3 regions of the Mesorhizobium sp. M1066 genome follow, and region 2 is predicted to be linked to each of the others. Evidence: predicted binding sites of a transcription regulator. Region 2 holds the regulator's gene; each other region holds the start of a gene.
The links. The regulator PhoB, encoded in region 2, activates phosphate uptake and scavenging genes when phosphate is short. The targets are predictions, from matches to a motif close to TGTCATNNANCTGTCAT.
Positions count from the first base shown of each region.

Region 1: a site for PhoB is predicted at 2,582-2,598, ahead of ppk2 (polyphosphate kinase 2). Genes of this name have one in related genera too.
Region 3: a site for PhoB is predicted at 2,955-2,971, ahead of NKH52_RS22730 (esterase-like activity of phytase family protein). Genes of this name have one in related genera too.

Region 1 is NZ_JAMYMR010000004.1:28,777-33,892, reverse strand. Features, by position in the region: gene hemB (porphobilinogen synthase) at 1-457, shown strand, start outside; gene NKH52_RS07910 (dihydrofolate reductase family protein) at 674-1,321, shown strand; gene ppk2 (polyphosphate kinase 2) at 1,560-2,480, opposite strand; gene NKH52_RS07900 (aldo/keto reductase) at 2,751-3,794, shown strand; gene NKH52_RS07895 (hypothetical protein) at 3,971-4,129, shown strand; gene NKH52_RS07890 (DUF982 domain-containing protein) at 4,196-4,429, opposite strand; gene NKH52_RS07885 (GntR family transcriptional regulator) at 4,543-5,116, opposite strand, start outside.
Region 2 is NZ_JAMYMR010000002.1:521,930-527,045, reverse strand. Features, by position in the region: gene pstB (phosphate ABC transporter ATP-binding protein PstB) at 1-788, shown strand, start outside; gene phoU (phosphate signaling complex protein PhoU) at 815-1,522, shown strand; gene phoB (phosphate regulon transcriptional regulator PhoB) at 1,539-2,228, shown strand; gene eglC (endo-1,3-1,4-beta-glycanase EglC) at 2,748-4,172, shown strand; gene NKH52_RS05540 (type I secretion system permease/ATPase) at 4,250-5,116, shown strand, end outside.
Region 3 is NZ_JAMYMR010000020.1:100,597-105,712, forward strand. Features, by position in the region: gene NKH52_RS22725 (MATE family efflux transporter) at 1-1,198, opposite strand, end outside; gene NKH52_RS22730 (esterase-like activity of phytase family protein) at 1,369-2,847, opposite strand; gene NKH52_RS22735 (GcvT family protein) at 3,084-5,116, shown strand, end outside.

The DNA.
Region 1 (5,116 bases), on a different contig from region 2:
CATCCGGGACGCGCTTGACGCCAATGGTTTTCAGGACGTCGCGATCATGTCCTATGCGACCAAATTCGCCTCGGCCTTCTACGGTCCCTATCGCGAGGCGGTGGGCACCGCCGGTCTGCTCAAGGGCGACAAGAAGACCTATTACATCGACCATGCCAATTCCGACGAAGCGGTGAGAGAGGCCGAACAGGACATTGCCGAGGGCGCCGACATGCTGATGGTCAAGCCCGGCCTGCCCTATCTCGACATCATCCGGCGGCTGAAAGACGAGTTCCAGATGCCGACCTTCGCCTACCAGGTGTCGGGCGAATATTCGATGATCAAGGCGGCAGGCGCCAATGGCTGGATCGACGGCGAGAAGGCAATGCTGGAATCGCTGCTCGCCTTCAAGCGCGCCGGCTGCGACGGCATTTTGACCTATTTCGCGCCCGAAGTGGCGGAGCTGCTCAAGGGGTAATTTCTCTTTCCGACGATGACCGGTCGCGGCAACCAATGTCGGCGAATCCGCTTCTACATCCCTACCAATTTCCGGCTCCGGCCGGGGAATCCATAGCGGGGGTCGCTTGACCCCTAGCCTGGGCTTCGTTCGAGCTTGAAATACCGCTTGCAATTCACAATCAGTTTGATACAAACAACTGCTTGCAAAATACAACTGGTTATCGAGGAGGCTCGCATGTCCAAACTTCGCGTCAACGCTTTCACCCTGTCGCTCGACGGCTATGGCGCCGGTCCCGATCAGGATCTGCAAAATCCTCTCGGCGTCGGTGGGGAATCCTTGCACAAGTGGTTTGTCGACACCCGCACCTTCCGTGAGATGGTTCTCGGACAAGGTGGCGGCACCACCGACGTCAACGAGGCGTTCGCGGCGCGCAGCTTCGCAAATGTCGGCGCCTGGATCCTCGGCCGAAACATGTTCGGACCGATCCGCGGCGAATGGCCTGACGACAGCTGGAAGGGCTGGTGGGGCGACAACCCGCCGTACCACGTGCCGGTTTTCGTGCTGACCCACCACAAGCGCGAACCGATCGTCATGGAGGGCGGCACAACCTTTTACTTCATCACCGACGGCATCCATTCGGCGCTTGAACAGGCAAAAGCGGCGGCTGACGGCAAGGATGTGCGGGTCGGCGGCGGCGTCGACACCATCCGGCAATATCTGCAGGAGAAGCTGATCGACGAGATGCATCTGGCGATCGCGCCGGTGCTGCTGGGCACGGGCGAGAACCTTTTTACCGGCCTCGACATGCTCAAGCTCGGTTATGTCTGCAACGAGCAGGTGGCGACGCCGCTCGCCACGCACGTCATCATCAAGCGGGCGTAGTTACAGCTCTTTCTCCCCGTCACTATACGGGGAGAAATGCCCGGCAGGGCAATGAGGGGCGGCGCCAGCCAGCCGAATAGTATGGCGCCGAAAACGCCATCGAGGGCAATATAACAGCAGAATAGCGCTCTGCCAGCATTGCGAATTTTTCAGACTCAACGGCCGAAGTCGGCGCCGCCCCTCATCCGCCTGCCGGCACCTTCTCCCCGTATAGAGACGGGGAGAAGGGAGCGATCCATCAATACTTCTCCGGCACGTAAAGCTCGCGCGGCAGCACTTGGCGTTCGTATTCGGGGTTGAAGACGCGCTCCGGCAGCGTGATCTCCTCGTGCGGCACCTCCTCGTAGGGCAATTGCTTGAGCAGATGGTCGATGCAGTTCAGCCGCGCGCGCTTCTTGTCGTTGCCCTCGACGATGAACCAGGGCGCTTCCGGGATGTTGGTGCGGGCGAAGGTCTCTTCCTTGGCCTTGGTGTATTGCTCCCAGCGCACGCGCGACTGCAGGTCCATCGGCGACAGTTTCCACTGCTTCATCGGATCATGGATGCGCATCAGGAAGCGCATCTGCTGTTCCTCGTCGGTGATCGAGAACCAGTATTTGACCACGGTAATGCCCGAGCGGACCAGCATGCGCTCGAACTCCGGCACGTCGTGAAAGAATTCTTCGACCTGATCGGGCTGGGCAAAACCCATCACCCGCTCGACGCCCGAGCGGTTGTACCATGAGCGGTCGAACAGCACGATCTCGCCGCCGGCCGGCAGATGCGGGACATAGCGCTGGAAATACCATTGCGACTTTTCGCGCTCGGTCGGCGCCGGCAGTGCCACAACACGGCAGATGCGGGGGTTGAGCCGCTGGGTGATGCGCTTGATGACACCGCCCTTGCCGGCCGAGTCGCGTCCCTCGAAGATCACCACCAGCTTCTTCTTGTGGTAGGCGACCCAGGACTGCAGCTTGATCAATTCGGACTGCAGGCTGATCAGGTCGCGAAAATATTGCATGCGATCGATCGAAGGCGGATGCGAATTCTTGTAGATCTTGGCGATCTCCATCGACAGCGCCGGCTCCGACATTTCGAGTTCATAGTCTTCGTCGAGCGTGTCGGCGAGTTCGGCTTCAAGCCAATCCCTGGCCGCAGAATTCTGTTTTAGCTCGGTCATTATCGGCTGCTCCACTTGCAAGCTCTCTCGATCGGCGCCCCAAACTCCCGGCTTACAGCCCGGAACGGCAACGCCTGAGCCGACTTCAATATAGGCCCGCAATGACGGTTTTATTGCAGCCTGACCTGATCGCCACCACTGCAAAAACCCGCGAGGCATGATCGATCCGCCGCCCTGGCATGGAGACATACCGCGCAAATTGTCCTACAAATAGCAGCCACATTCGGGCGCCCTTCCCAACCCCTTCTCAATGCAATCGCGAGGACCGACATGGAATACCGCACTCTCGGCCGTTCCGGCCTGAAAGTATCGACGCTGACCATGGGCACCATGACGTTCGGTGGCGCCGGCGCGTTTTCGGCTGTCGGCAAGACCGACCTCGACGAGGCGCGCCGGATGATCGACCTCTGCATCGACGCAGGCATCAATGTCATCGACACCGCCAATGTCTATTCGAACGGCATGTCGGAAGAAATCATCGGCGAAGCGCTCGGCGGCAAGCGCAAGGGCGACGTGCTGATCGCCTCCAAGGCACGGATGCGGATCGGCAAAGGTCCGAACGATGAAGGCCTGTCGCGCCATCACCTGATCCGCGAATGCGAGAAGAGCCTGAAACGGCTCAGGACCGACGTCATCGACATCTACTTCCTGCACGAATGGGATGGCGTGACACCGCTGGAGGAAACCATCGCCGCGCTCGACATGCTGGTTGCCCAGGGCAAGATCCGCTATGTCGGCTGCTCCAACTATTCCGGCTGGCAGGTGATGAAGGCGCTCGGCATCAGCGACAGCCATCATCAGCCGCGCTTCGTCACGCAGCAGATCCATTACACGCTGGAAGCGCGCGAGGCGGAGTACGAACTGCTGCCGATTTCGGTCGACCAGGGGCTGGGTGTTCTGGTCTGGAGCCCGCTTGCCGGCGGATTGCTGTCCGGCAAATACCGCCGCGACAGCCCCACCGCCCGTCAACTCGCCGGCTGGTCGGAACCACCGATCCGCGACGAGGACCGGCTGTGGCGGATCGTCGATGTGCTTGTCGAGATCGGCGCGCAGCGCGGCGTGTCGGCAGCGCAGGTGGCACTGGCCTGGCTGCTTGGCCGGCCGTCCATCAGTTCCCTGGTGATCGGCGGCAGGACCGAAACGCAGTTCCGGGACAACATCGCGGCGGCAAGCCTGGTGCTCGCCGCCGAGGAACGCAGTCGCCTCGACGCGGTCAGCCGGCCGCCCTTGCTCTATCCCTACTGGCACCAGCAGCTGACGGCAAAGGACCGTTTTGGTGCCGCCGATCTGGTGATTGACCGAAGCGGCATCTGATCAGCAAATCGATGGTGATAGGTATTGGCCACCGCAATGATGGGCCTGGCCGCTTGATTGCGACGCGCATCTTGCAAGCCTGGCCCTCATCGACGCACTATCGCTTCAGCTGTTGTGTTTGACGGCTAATGCTCCTAGGCAGGACCAGAGCCGCGAGGCAGTGAAAAGGAGCCGATATGGCGCGACCACCAAATTACGATCAGGAACGCAAGGAACGCGACCGCCAGAAGGCGGCCAAGAAGGCCGAGAAGCTGGCAGCCAAGGTTGCAGCGAGGGAACGTTCGAAGCCCGAAGACGAGACTGAAGCTGAAGCCGAAACCGAAACGGCAAAGTGACGGCAAACGGCCCGCAGATGCGGGCCGCGCCTCAATTCGGATTGCCGCCCCGGATGTCGCCTTGTGTCAGGCCGGCGCCTTGTCGCTGACGAACACGTCCACTTCGCGTGCTGCCGCGATGAAGGCGCGCCTGGCGTTCATCGCCGGCTTGTCGCCGGCCAGTGCGTCATGGCAGGCCTGCAGGGCCGCGCGATGCTTGGGGCTGCGCTTGCCGGGCCAGCTGTTGAGGAGGTAGTCGGAAGCCTCACGCGCCGTGCGCAAGAGCTGAGTGCTTCCCGCCGCGACTGACTTCACAGTCACAGGTGTTTCAAATCGGTTGTTTTCCATGGCCGCTCCTTACGCCATCGGCGTCTGCGAAGCGAGGCGAAAGTGCGCATTCGTCCAGACGCCGCTTTGCGCCCCTTCATCCACTCTTAAGCAGCAACGACGGCAAAGCCTCTGGCGCGAAGACCGCGCCGATCGTTGGCGAGCGACGTCACCAGCCGGTCGCGGCTGCCGACGATGTGGACCGACAGCAGGCGCGCGGCTTCATCGGCGTCGCCAAGGCGCGTGGCCGCCAGAATGGCGCGATGTTCAGCCCAGGCGCGGGCAAGGGCCGCTTCGTCGCGAACCTCCAGCCAGCGCGCCCGCGACAGGCGCGTCATGGCATCGCGCACCGCCCTAAACAGGAATTCATTGCCCGACAGACGCGCCAGTTCGGTGTGAAAATCCATGCCGACGCGATGCCATTCCTCGCGCGGCGTGTCGTTGTCGCAGGACTTGAGCATCGCCTCGATGACATCGACGGCGCTCCGGTCCGCCAGGCTGCATGTCAGGCGAAGCGCCGCAACCTCGACCGCCTCCCTGTAGACGGCGATCTGCTCGAGTTCAGCCAGATTGATCGGCGACACCGTCCAGCCACGTCCGTCCCTGCCGACCAGGCCCTCGGTCTCAAGCCGCAGCAGTGCTGCCCTGACCGGGGTTCGCGACGCGCCGAAGCGGCTCTCG
Region 2 (5,116 bases):
ACGCAGTGGGCGACAAGATGAAGTCGAACGAAGTGATCAAAATGCGCGGCGACAAGGTCGGCGTGTTCTATGGCGAGAAGCAGGCGCTGTTCGACGTCAATCTCGACGTCCGCCTGAATCAGGTGACGGCGCTGATCGGCCCCTCCGGCTGCGGCAAGTCCACCTTCCTGCGCTGCCTCAACCGCATGAACGACACCATCGATTCAGCACGGGTAACCGGCAAGATCACGCTCGACGAAGAAGACATTTACGACAAGAACATCGATGTCGTCGAACTCAGGGCGCGCGTCGGCATGGTGTTTCAGAAACCCAATCCGTTCCCCAAGTCGATCTACGAGAACGTCGCCTATGGGCCGCGCATCCACGGATTGGCCAAGCGCAAGGCCGACATGGATCAGATCGTCGAGTCGAGCTTGAAAAAGGCGGCGATCTGGAACGAGGTGAAGGACCGTTTGCAGGAACCTGGCACGGGTCTTTCCGGTGGCCAGCAGCAGCGTCTGTGCATTGCACGCGCCATCGCCGTGTCACCCGAGGTGATCCTGATGGACGAACCGTGTTCGGCGCTCGACCCGATCGCCACTGCTCGCGTCGAGGAACTGATCGACGAACTGCGTCAGAACTATACGATCGTCATCGTCACCCATTCGATGCAGCAGGCAGCACGCGTGTCGCAGCGCACCGCGATGTTCCATCTAGGCTATTTGGTCGAGGAGGGCGCCACCGACAAGATGTTCACCACCCCCGACGACAAACGCACCCAGGACTACATCACCGGCCGGTTCGGCTGAGCTCAGGCATACGAGGGACGAAGATCATGGGTGAACATACCGTCGCATCTTTCGATGAGGATCTGGAGCAGATCAGCCAACTGATCCGCGACATGGGCGATCTCGCCCGTTCGATGGTCAGTGGCTCGACCAAGGCTTTGCTCAATTCGGACAATGCGCTGGCGCAGCGCGTGGTTTCCGACGATGCCATCATGGATGCACGCCAGCGCGAGCTGGACGATCGCGCCATCACGCTGATCGCCAAGCGCCAGCCAATGGCCAACGATCTGCGTGCGGTGGTCGGTTCGATCCGCATGGCCGGCGACCTCGAGCGCATCGGTGACCTGGCCAAGAACATCGCCAAGCGCGTCGGCACTGTCGGGCTGAGCGTTACGCCACACGACCTTTCGCATTCGATCGACGCGATGGCGCAGCTGGTGCTGATCCAGGTGCAGGGGGTCGTCGACGAGTATGCCGCCGCTGACGCGGCAGCGCTTGCCACGCTCAGAAACAATGACGAACGCATCGACGTCAAATACACCTCGGTGTTCCGCGAGCTGCTGACCTACATGATGGAAGATCCCCGCAACATCACGGCGTGCACGCACTTGTTGTTCTGCGCCAAGAACCTCGAGCGGATCGGCGATCACGTGACCAACATCGCCGAGAATGCCTATTATGTTTTGACCGGCACGCAGTTGCCAGCCAATCGTCCGAAGCAGGACGAGACGGCAATGTCCGCGCCAGCGGCATAACAGGGGTGACCAGCCGATGATCGCACCACGCATCATGGTGGTGGAGGATGAGGAGCCGCTAGGCGTGCTGCTCCGCTACAACCTCGAATCCGAAGGCTACCAGGTCGAGGTGGTGACGCGCGGCGACGAGGCCGAGATCCGACTGCAGGAGAACGTTCCCGACCTTCTGGTGCTCGACTGGATGGTGCCCGCGGTTTCCGGTATCGAACTATGCCGGCGCCTGCGAATGCGTCCCGAGACCGAGCGGCTGCCGATCATCATGCTGACCGCGCGAGGCGAGGAAAGCGACCGCGTGCGCGGCCTGTCGACCGGTGCCGACGACTATCTGGTCAAGCCTTTCTCGACGCCGGAGTTCATGGCCAGGGTCAAGGCGCTGCTGCGCCGGGCCAAGCCGGAAGTGCTGTCCAGCGTGCTCAAGGTCGGCGACATCGTGCTCGATCGCGAGTCGCACCGTGTCTATCGCAAGAAGAGCGAGATCCGGCTTGGGCCGACGGAATTCCGCCTGCTCGAATTCATGATGCGCCATCCAGGCCGCGTGTTCTCGCGCAGCCAGCTGCTCGACAATGTCTGGGGCGAAACGATCTACATCGATGAGCGCACGGTCGACGTACATGTCGGGCGGTTGCGCAAGGCGGTCAACAACGGCCGCATGCCTGATGTCATCCGCACGATCCGCGGGGCGGGCTACGCGATCAGGGAAGACTAGGTGGCTGTTCCGTCCCGATAGATCGGGAAAACTCGATTAGCACGCGGTCGCCAACAGCCGGTGGAATGTTGCACTCGTCTCATCGATGGGGAGCGAGCACGTGACGCCAGGAGCGGTCATCCTCATCAGGTTTCGAATGACTGCATTTGGGCCAAAGCGACAGGCAGCTTCTCGCGTTTCCCGATCTCCCAAACTCTCTATTGGGCCCCGGCTGGCCAGGAAGCACGGCGAATTACTTGATACGTCGTCATCTTTCCCGCAGACTCCGACCAGAATGAATTTGAGTTAATTTAGATATACGTTCGTCGAATGACGCGTATTCTGCATAAATATACAATTTTAATAAATTACCTCAAGCTGCGAATCCTTTCCTATCTATTCATTGCTCGTCTTTCGATTGTTCAATGCGATCTCGGATCTAATGACGATTCCGTGGAACGATCTCGTTCTTTGCAACGTTGCTTTGAAAGCTGTCGCCGGACCTTTGACCAGGTCGGACGCCATGAGGAAGGATTTCTGATGAGCACGGTCTTAAACGCCAAGGGCATCCCTCTTGCCTACACCAGCGCTTCCACTCATTGGTTCTCGGCCACCGGGTCTGGACCGGAACTGCATGGCACCTCCGGCAACGACTCCTTCTGGGGAGACACCGGCGTCAATGTCACGATCTACGGTGGCGCCGGCGACGACTACTATCATCTCTATTCCACCAACAATAAGGTGGTCGAGGATCCTGGGGCAGGGATCGACACGATCGACACATGGATGAGCTACAAGCTCCCCGACAATTTCGAGAACCTCGTCGTTACCGGCACCAACCGATTTGCGTTCGGAAATGCGGTGGACAACATCATCAAGGGCGGGTCGGGTCACCAGACGCTGGATGGCGGCAAGGGAAATGATGTCCTGATCGGCGGCGATGGCGCCGATACTTTCGCCATCTCCAAAGGTAATGGAAGCGATCTTATCTTCGACTTCGGTGCGACCGATGCGGTCCGGCTTGACGGCTACGACTTCACTTCGTTCGATGCCGTCCGTTCACAGATGGTCCAGGTGGAATCGAACGTGATGCTGAACCTCGGATCCGACGAGATCCTGGTGTTCAAGAATACGACCATCGACAAGCTGCAGCCCACCCAGTTCGAACTTCCGATCGACAAGTCCGCAATGACGCTGTCCTTCTCCGACGATTTCAACACGCTGAGCCTTCGGGACGGGCAGGACGGCACCTGGAATTCCAATTTCTGGTGGGGAGCGCCGAACGGCAGCACGTTGAGCAGCAATGGTGAGTTGCAGTGGTATATCGACGCCAATTATGGCCCAACGAGTTCGGTCCATCCGTTCAGCGTTGAGAACGGCGTCCTCACCATCACCGCCGCGCAGGCGCCGGAGGACATCAAGCCTCTGATCAACAACTACGAATACACCTCGGGGATCCTGACGACCCACGACACCTTCTCGCAAACCTACGGCTATTTCGAAATGCGGGCGGATCTCCCTGAAACAGCCGGAGCCTGGCCGGCGTTCTGGCTGCTTCCGGAGGACGGATCGTGGCCGCCGGAGCTGGACGTTGTCGAAACGCGTGGCCAGGACCCGAACACGCTCTACATGACGGCGCATTCCAATGAGACGGGAGCGCACACGAAGGTTTCGTCAACGGTGAACGTTGCGGATACCGACGGTTTCCACACCTATGGCCTGCTCTGGACGAAGGATGAGCTTGTCTGGACCTATGATGGTGTAAAGGTCGCTCAAGCAGCGACGCCGGCCGACATGCACGATCCTATGTATATGCTGGCCAATCTCGCGGTGGGCGGCATTGCCGGCCAGCCTCCTGACCATCTGGCTACGCCAGCGGAGATGAAGATCGACTACATCCGCGCCTATACGCTGGACGACCTGCAGCACCACCCCTTGGACATCGCCGGCGACCATTCGGTCTAAGCGACGCCCTGATGTTGGGGCCATGAGCCGTTAGGAGCGCGGGAATGATTGCATGGTCTGATCTGCGGGCAGTCTTGATGCGCGCCATCGCCGATGTCGGTGTTTTTTCGTTCCTCATCAACATCCTGCTATTGGTGATCCCCCTTTATCTCTTGCAGGTCTATGACCGCGTCCTGCCTTCCTCCAGCGTCGAGACGCTTCTTTACCTCTCTGCTATCGCGGTTCTCGCACTCGCCTTTCTCGGTCTCCTCGATGCGGTCCGCTCCGTTTACACGCAGCGCGTTGCAGCCATTGTCGACAACAGACTGGGCGCGAGGACATTCGCCGTCTCGCTGGAGGCTAAGTACGCCGCGGGAGCGGCCCTGTCTCCACTGCGCGACCTTGCCTCGGTATGCGCCTTCATCAGGTCACGCGGCGCGGCGGTCTTGTTCGACCTGCCGTTTGCTCCGTTCTTCCTCGCCCTGCTGTACCTCATCCATCCTTTGCTGTTCTGGCTTACGCTGGCAGGATCTGCGCTGTTGCTTGCGCTGGTCGTGGCAAATCAGTTTGCCACCGGCAGGAATGACGCCTTGTCGGCGGAACGCTCGGCTGTTGCCAGTCTGTCGGAGCAGGCCTTTGCCCGGAATGCAGAGACGCTGCGCGCCATGGGCATGATCCAAAACGCCGCGCGAGTGTGGGGAAGGCACGTGGCGGAGGCGCTAGTCCTGCATGACCGTTCGTCGATGGCCAACGCGATTTTCAGTGGAACGTCGCGAGCCGTACGCATGATGCTTCAGCTGGCAATACTGGGTGTCGGAGCATGGCTCGTGCTGCAAGGGAAGATGACGGCCGGCATGATCTTCGCGTCTTCCCTGGTGTCGTCCCGCGCGCTGCAGCCGCTCGACCAACTGATCGGGTCATGGCGGCAGATCGTCGACGCCAGACGATCGTGGAAGCGGTTGGAC
Region 3 (5,116 bases), on a different contig from region 2:
TCACGGCACCCGTGGCTCGTACGGTGGCAAACAGCACGATGGTTATGCCGAACAGAATGAACGACCACGAGGCGACATTGTTGATGTGGACGGCGATGTCGATCGCCGCGCTGTCGCTGCTCAGGAACAGGCTCAGCACCGAACGGTCGAAAACCGACAGCACGGCAACCAGCGCGCCGGTCAGGACCAGGTTGAAGCCGACGCCGGAGGCGGCGATGCGGCCGATCCGGTCCCAGCGCCCGGCGCCGACATTTTGTGCCGCCATCGAGGACACCGCAGCGCCGATGGCGAGCGCCGGCATCTGGATGTAGGTCCACAGTTGGGCGGCGATGCCGTAGGCGGCGGCGACCTGTGAGCCGTTGGAGTTGACCATGCCCATCACTGTCAATGCAGCCGCGGAGATGACAATCATCTGCAGACCCATCGGCACGCCCTTGAAGACGACGATGCGAAGCAAGGTGGGATCGGGCCGCAGCAGAGCGAGGTTGGCGCCGGCCAGCCGCAGCGGATGCTTGCGCACATAGAGCACGATCAGGATGGCGATCACGCTTACCGTCTGGCCGATCAGCGTCGACGTGGCGGAGCCTGCGATACCGAGCTCGGGAAACGGCCCGATGCCGCGGATGAGCAATGGGTTGAGCACGATGTCGAGGACGACGGCCAGCGCCATGAAGAAGAAGGGCGTGCGTGAATCGCCGGCACCGCGCAGCACGGTCATGACGAAGGACAGAAGGTTCATCATCGGCACGGCGACGAAGATGATGCGCAGATAGGACCGGGCCAGCGGCAAGGCATCGACCGGTGTGCCGAGCGTGTTGAGAATGGCGTCGACCCAGATCCAGCCGCATACCGCGAAGATAACCGAGACGAGGAAGAAGAACGTCGCGCTGGTGCCGACGATGCGGCGCGCCTCGGGCAGGTCGCGGGCACCGACCGACTGGGCCACCAGAATGGTGGCCGCCATGCCGATGCCAAACACAGTGCCGAGGATCAGGAACAGGACGAGGTTGGCGTTGGAGGTGGCGGTCAGCGCCGATTCGCCGAGGAAACGGCCGACCCAGACGGCGTTGATCGATCCGTTGAGCGACTGCAGCACGTTGGAGCCGAGCACCGGCAAGGCGAACAGCAGAAGCGTGCGCGGGATCGGGCCGCTGGTCAGGTCGCCGGTGCGCCGGCGCGCGGGCATTTTTTCGTCCATGGCGGGCAGCTCGGCAGATGGTGATTTGGGATCCAGTCCACGATGATATCGCAGGCGGGACCGAGATGCACCCTTGCGAACGCGCCGCACGGCTGAAAGCCGCTGCCCCCCGTTCATACCAGCCGCTGCCCCAGCGGACGCGCCAAGCGCGCCCGTCCGTGCAGTGGTCGTTACTTCTTGGCCAGACCCGGCAGCGTGACCTGATAGACCAGGAACATGGTGTCGACATTGGCGCCGTCTTCGGCCTTGTAGGGCGCGCCGACCTGAAAACCGTCCTGGGCGAGGAAGTCGTTGTCGTTGGCGACGAACAGGAAGTAGTCGTCGGGCAGCTTCGGATCCAGAACGCTGACCACTGACATCGCCTCCCACTTCTCGGACAGGTTATCCTGGTCGTTGGGCGCGCCATTGTGCAGGCCGAAGCGGCCGAGCTCGGCACTGTCGTTGATGTCGATAAATGGCGTCAGCTTGGCCGGTGTCACCGATGGGTCGACGACGCCCTTGGGGGCGACCGGCTTGTCAGCGGCGTCGAAGGCGCCGCCGGCGATGTCGGTCGCGGCCGAGACGTCGACGACGAAGATCTGGCGCACAAGCGAGGTGCCGCCCTTCAGCCCCTGGCCGTTGCCGCTGTCGCGCGCCAGCATCAGGAAGGTCTGATCCGACAGTGCCACGATCTCGCTCTGCGCGGCGACCTTGGTCTTGCCCTTGGCATCCTTGAACACCGGCAGCGGCACGACATACTCATGCGCCAGCTTGAGATGGCCGAGGTCGGATGCGTCGTAGACCAGGGCGCGGGTGTTCTGGCGCGTGGCGGGCGAATCGCCGCCGTCCTGCCGGGGCGCCGACTGCAGCACGGCGATCAGGAACTTGCCGTCTGGCGTCATTGCCATGCCTTCGAGGCCTTGGTTGTTCTGGCGGCCGGTTTCGGGGTCCTTCGGATCGGGCTCGGCGGCACCGGGTCCCGGATTGTCCGAGGCGAAGTTCGGCGTGCCGTGGCGCATCGGCACGAGGGCGGCCGGTGGCTGGGTTGCCGACAGCAGATGCCCGTCGGCGGAAAACCGATAGATGTTCGGGCCGTATTCGTCGGAGATGAACATCGAACCATCGGGCAGCCGCACGATCGCCTCGTTGTCGAGCGCCAGCTTGCCATTGTCGGCTTGCGGCAGGATCGGCATGTCGCCGCTTGCCGCGCGCACGCCGTTGAGCGGATCGAGGCCTGTGGCATCAGCCCCCTTGTCGTCGGTGAGAAGCATGGTGTCGGCGAGCGTTGCCTTGACGCCGGTCTGCCGCTGGCCGGCAGCAGGTGCCGCACCCGGTGCCACCGGGGTAAACTCAATGCCGATGGTGTTGAGGCGCGGCCGGTAGTCGGTGGTGCCGACGACATTGTAGCCGCGATCTGGCAGCAGCCAGAGCGAACCTTTGTAGCCGGCGGCCTCATGCGTCCAGCCTGATGTGTCGATCGACATGCCGGAGCCCGATCCAAACGTCTCGCCGAACTTGTCGCGCTGAGCGGCCGGGATGCGGCCGACGCCGACCAGCCCCTTATTGACCGGGCCGGCGACGGCCGTGGTGCTGTCGGCGAGGGCCGGCGTCAAGGCGGTGAACAAGGCCAGCGCGACGCCGAGCGACGCGGTTCGATACAGGTGTTTCATGGATCCTCTTTGTGGCGGATGTGCCGGAGCGGACGCGGGACGAAAACTGAAAGAGGTGCGACATCGATGATGCCGCGCCTCCCCGAAACGCGGTCTACGGCGCGAACATGATGCTTGCGTGACAGCACGCAGTACATGCCGGCGGTCGACGAAAAACGATGCGCGCGCGCGGCACTAGACACTTATGTCCAGTGTATATATGCTCCAGCCTTCGGACTAACCGTGGAGGGGAAGCCTTGAAGTCGCACTACCGCGCAGTCGTCATCGGAGGTGGCGTGGTTGGAGCCTCGGTGCTCTATCACCTGACGCGGTTCGGCTGGAGGGATGTGGCGCTGATCGAGCGCGCCGAACTGACGGCCGGTTCGACCTGGCACGCGGCGGCAGGCTTCCATGCGCTTAACGCCGACCCCAACGTGGCGGCGCTGCAGGACTACACCATCAGTCTCTACCGCGAGATCGAGGCCGAATCCGGCTGGGATATCGGCCTGCATATGACCGGCGGCGTCAACATCGCCAGCGATCCCGCGCGGTGGGAGTGGCTGAAATCGGCCTGGGCGGTGTTCCAGTCGGTCGGCATCGAGACCGCTAGGTTGGTAACGCCCGATGAGATCAAGACGATCTGCCCGATCGTCGACGTCACCGGTGTGCTTGGCGGGCTGCATGATTCCAACGAAGGCCATCTCGACCCGTACGGCACGACGCATGCCTATGCGGGTGCTGCGAAGAAGCGCGGCGCCGACATCATCCTGCGCAACCGGGTGGTCGAGTTGAAGCCGCGCGCCGACGGTCGCTGGGATGTCGTCACGGAGCAGGGCACCATCATCGCCGAGCATGTCGTCAATGCCGGCGGGCTGTGGGCAAAGCAGCTCGGCCGCATGGCCGGCGTCGACCTGCCGGTGACGCCGATGGAGCACCATTATTTCATCACCGAGGACATTCCCGAGATCGCGGCGCTGGACAGGGAAATCGGCATCGCCGTCGATCTCGACGGCTTCTCCTACCTGCGGCAAGAGCGCAAGGGTGTGCTGCTTGGCGTCTACGAGCAGAATCCAAAGCACTGGAACATGGATGGTGCGCCATGGGACTACGGCATCGATCTGATCCCGGAAGACATCGACCGCATCAGCCCCGAACTCGCCAAGGCGCATGAGCGCTTTCCTTGCCTGGCGACGGCCGGCATCCGCAAATGGGTCAACGGTGCCTTCACCTTCACCCCGGACGGCAATCCGATTGTCGGGCCGGTGCGCGGGCTGAAGAATTACTGGGTCGCCTGCGGCGTCATGGCCGGTTTCAGCCAGGGCGGCGGCGTCGGCAAGTCGCTGGCCGAATGGATGATTTACGGCGAACCGCAGGCCGACATTTTTGGCATGGACATCGCCCGCTACGGCGCCTTCGCCGCCAACCGGGAATATCTCAAGCAGACGACACGCCAGTTCTATTCGCGCCGCTTCGTCATGACCTTTCCCAATGAGCGGCTGCCCGCCGGCCGGCCGCTGAAACGCCCCGGCGCCTATGACGGCATGACGGCCGCGGGATGCGAATGGACGGCGTCGTGGGGGCTGGAAATCCCGGCCTATTTCGCGCCGATGGGATTTGCCGAGAACACGACGCTGCGGCGCTCCAACGCCTTCGACATCGTCGGCGACGAGGCGCTGCAGGTGCGGCGCGCCGCCGGTCTCGTCGATATCTCGGCCTATTCGCGCTATGCGGTGGCGGGGCCAGGTGCGGAAGCCTGGCTCGACCGGCTGCTCGCCTGCAGGCTGCCGAAGCCGGGGCGGGCCGGCCTGGCGCCGATGCTCGGTCATGACGGACGGCTGAAGGGCGACCTCACCGTCTTCAACTGGGGCGGCGGCAGCTATTGGCTGATGGGCTCCTACTATCTCCGGGAATTCCACATGCGCTGGTTCGAGAGCCATGCGGCTGAAGGCGTCGCCGTCGCCGACCTCTCCGACACGATGAGCGGCTTTCTGCTGACCGGGCCGAATGCGCGCAAGATCCTGGAGCGCACAACGCATCAGGATGTTTCCGGCGCGGCACTGCCATTTATGGCTTGTGGAGCATTCGACGTCGGCATGGTGCAGGCACGTGTGGCAAGGCTGTCGATCGCGGGCGAACTCGGCTTCGAAATCAGTTGCCCTGTGACCATGCATGCCACTCTGCGCGAAACGCTGCTGGCCGCCGGCGAGGATCTCGGCTTGGCCGAAATCGGCTATTACGCGCTCAATGCGCTGCGGCTGGAGAAGAGCTTTGGCATCTGGTCGCGCGAATT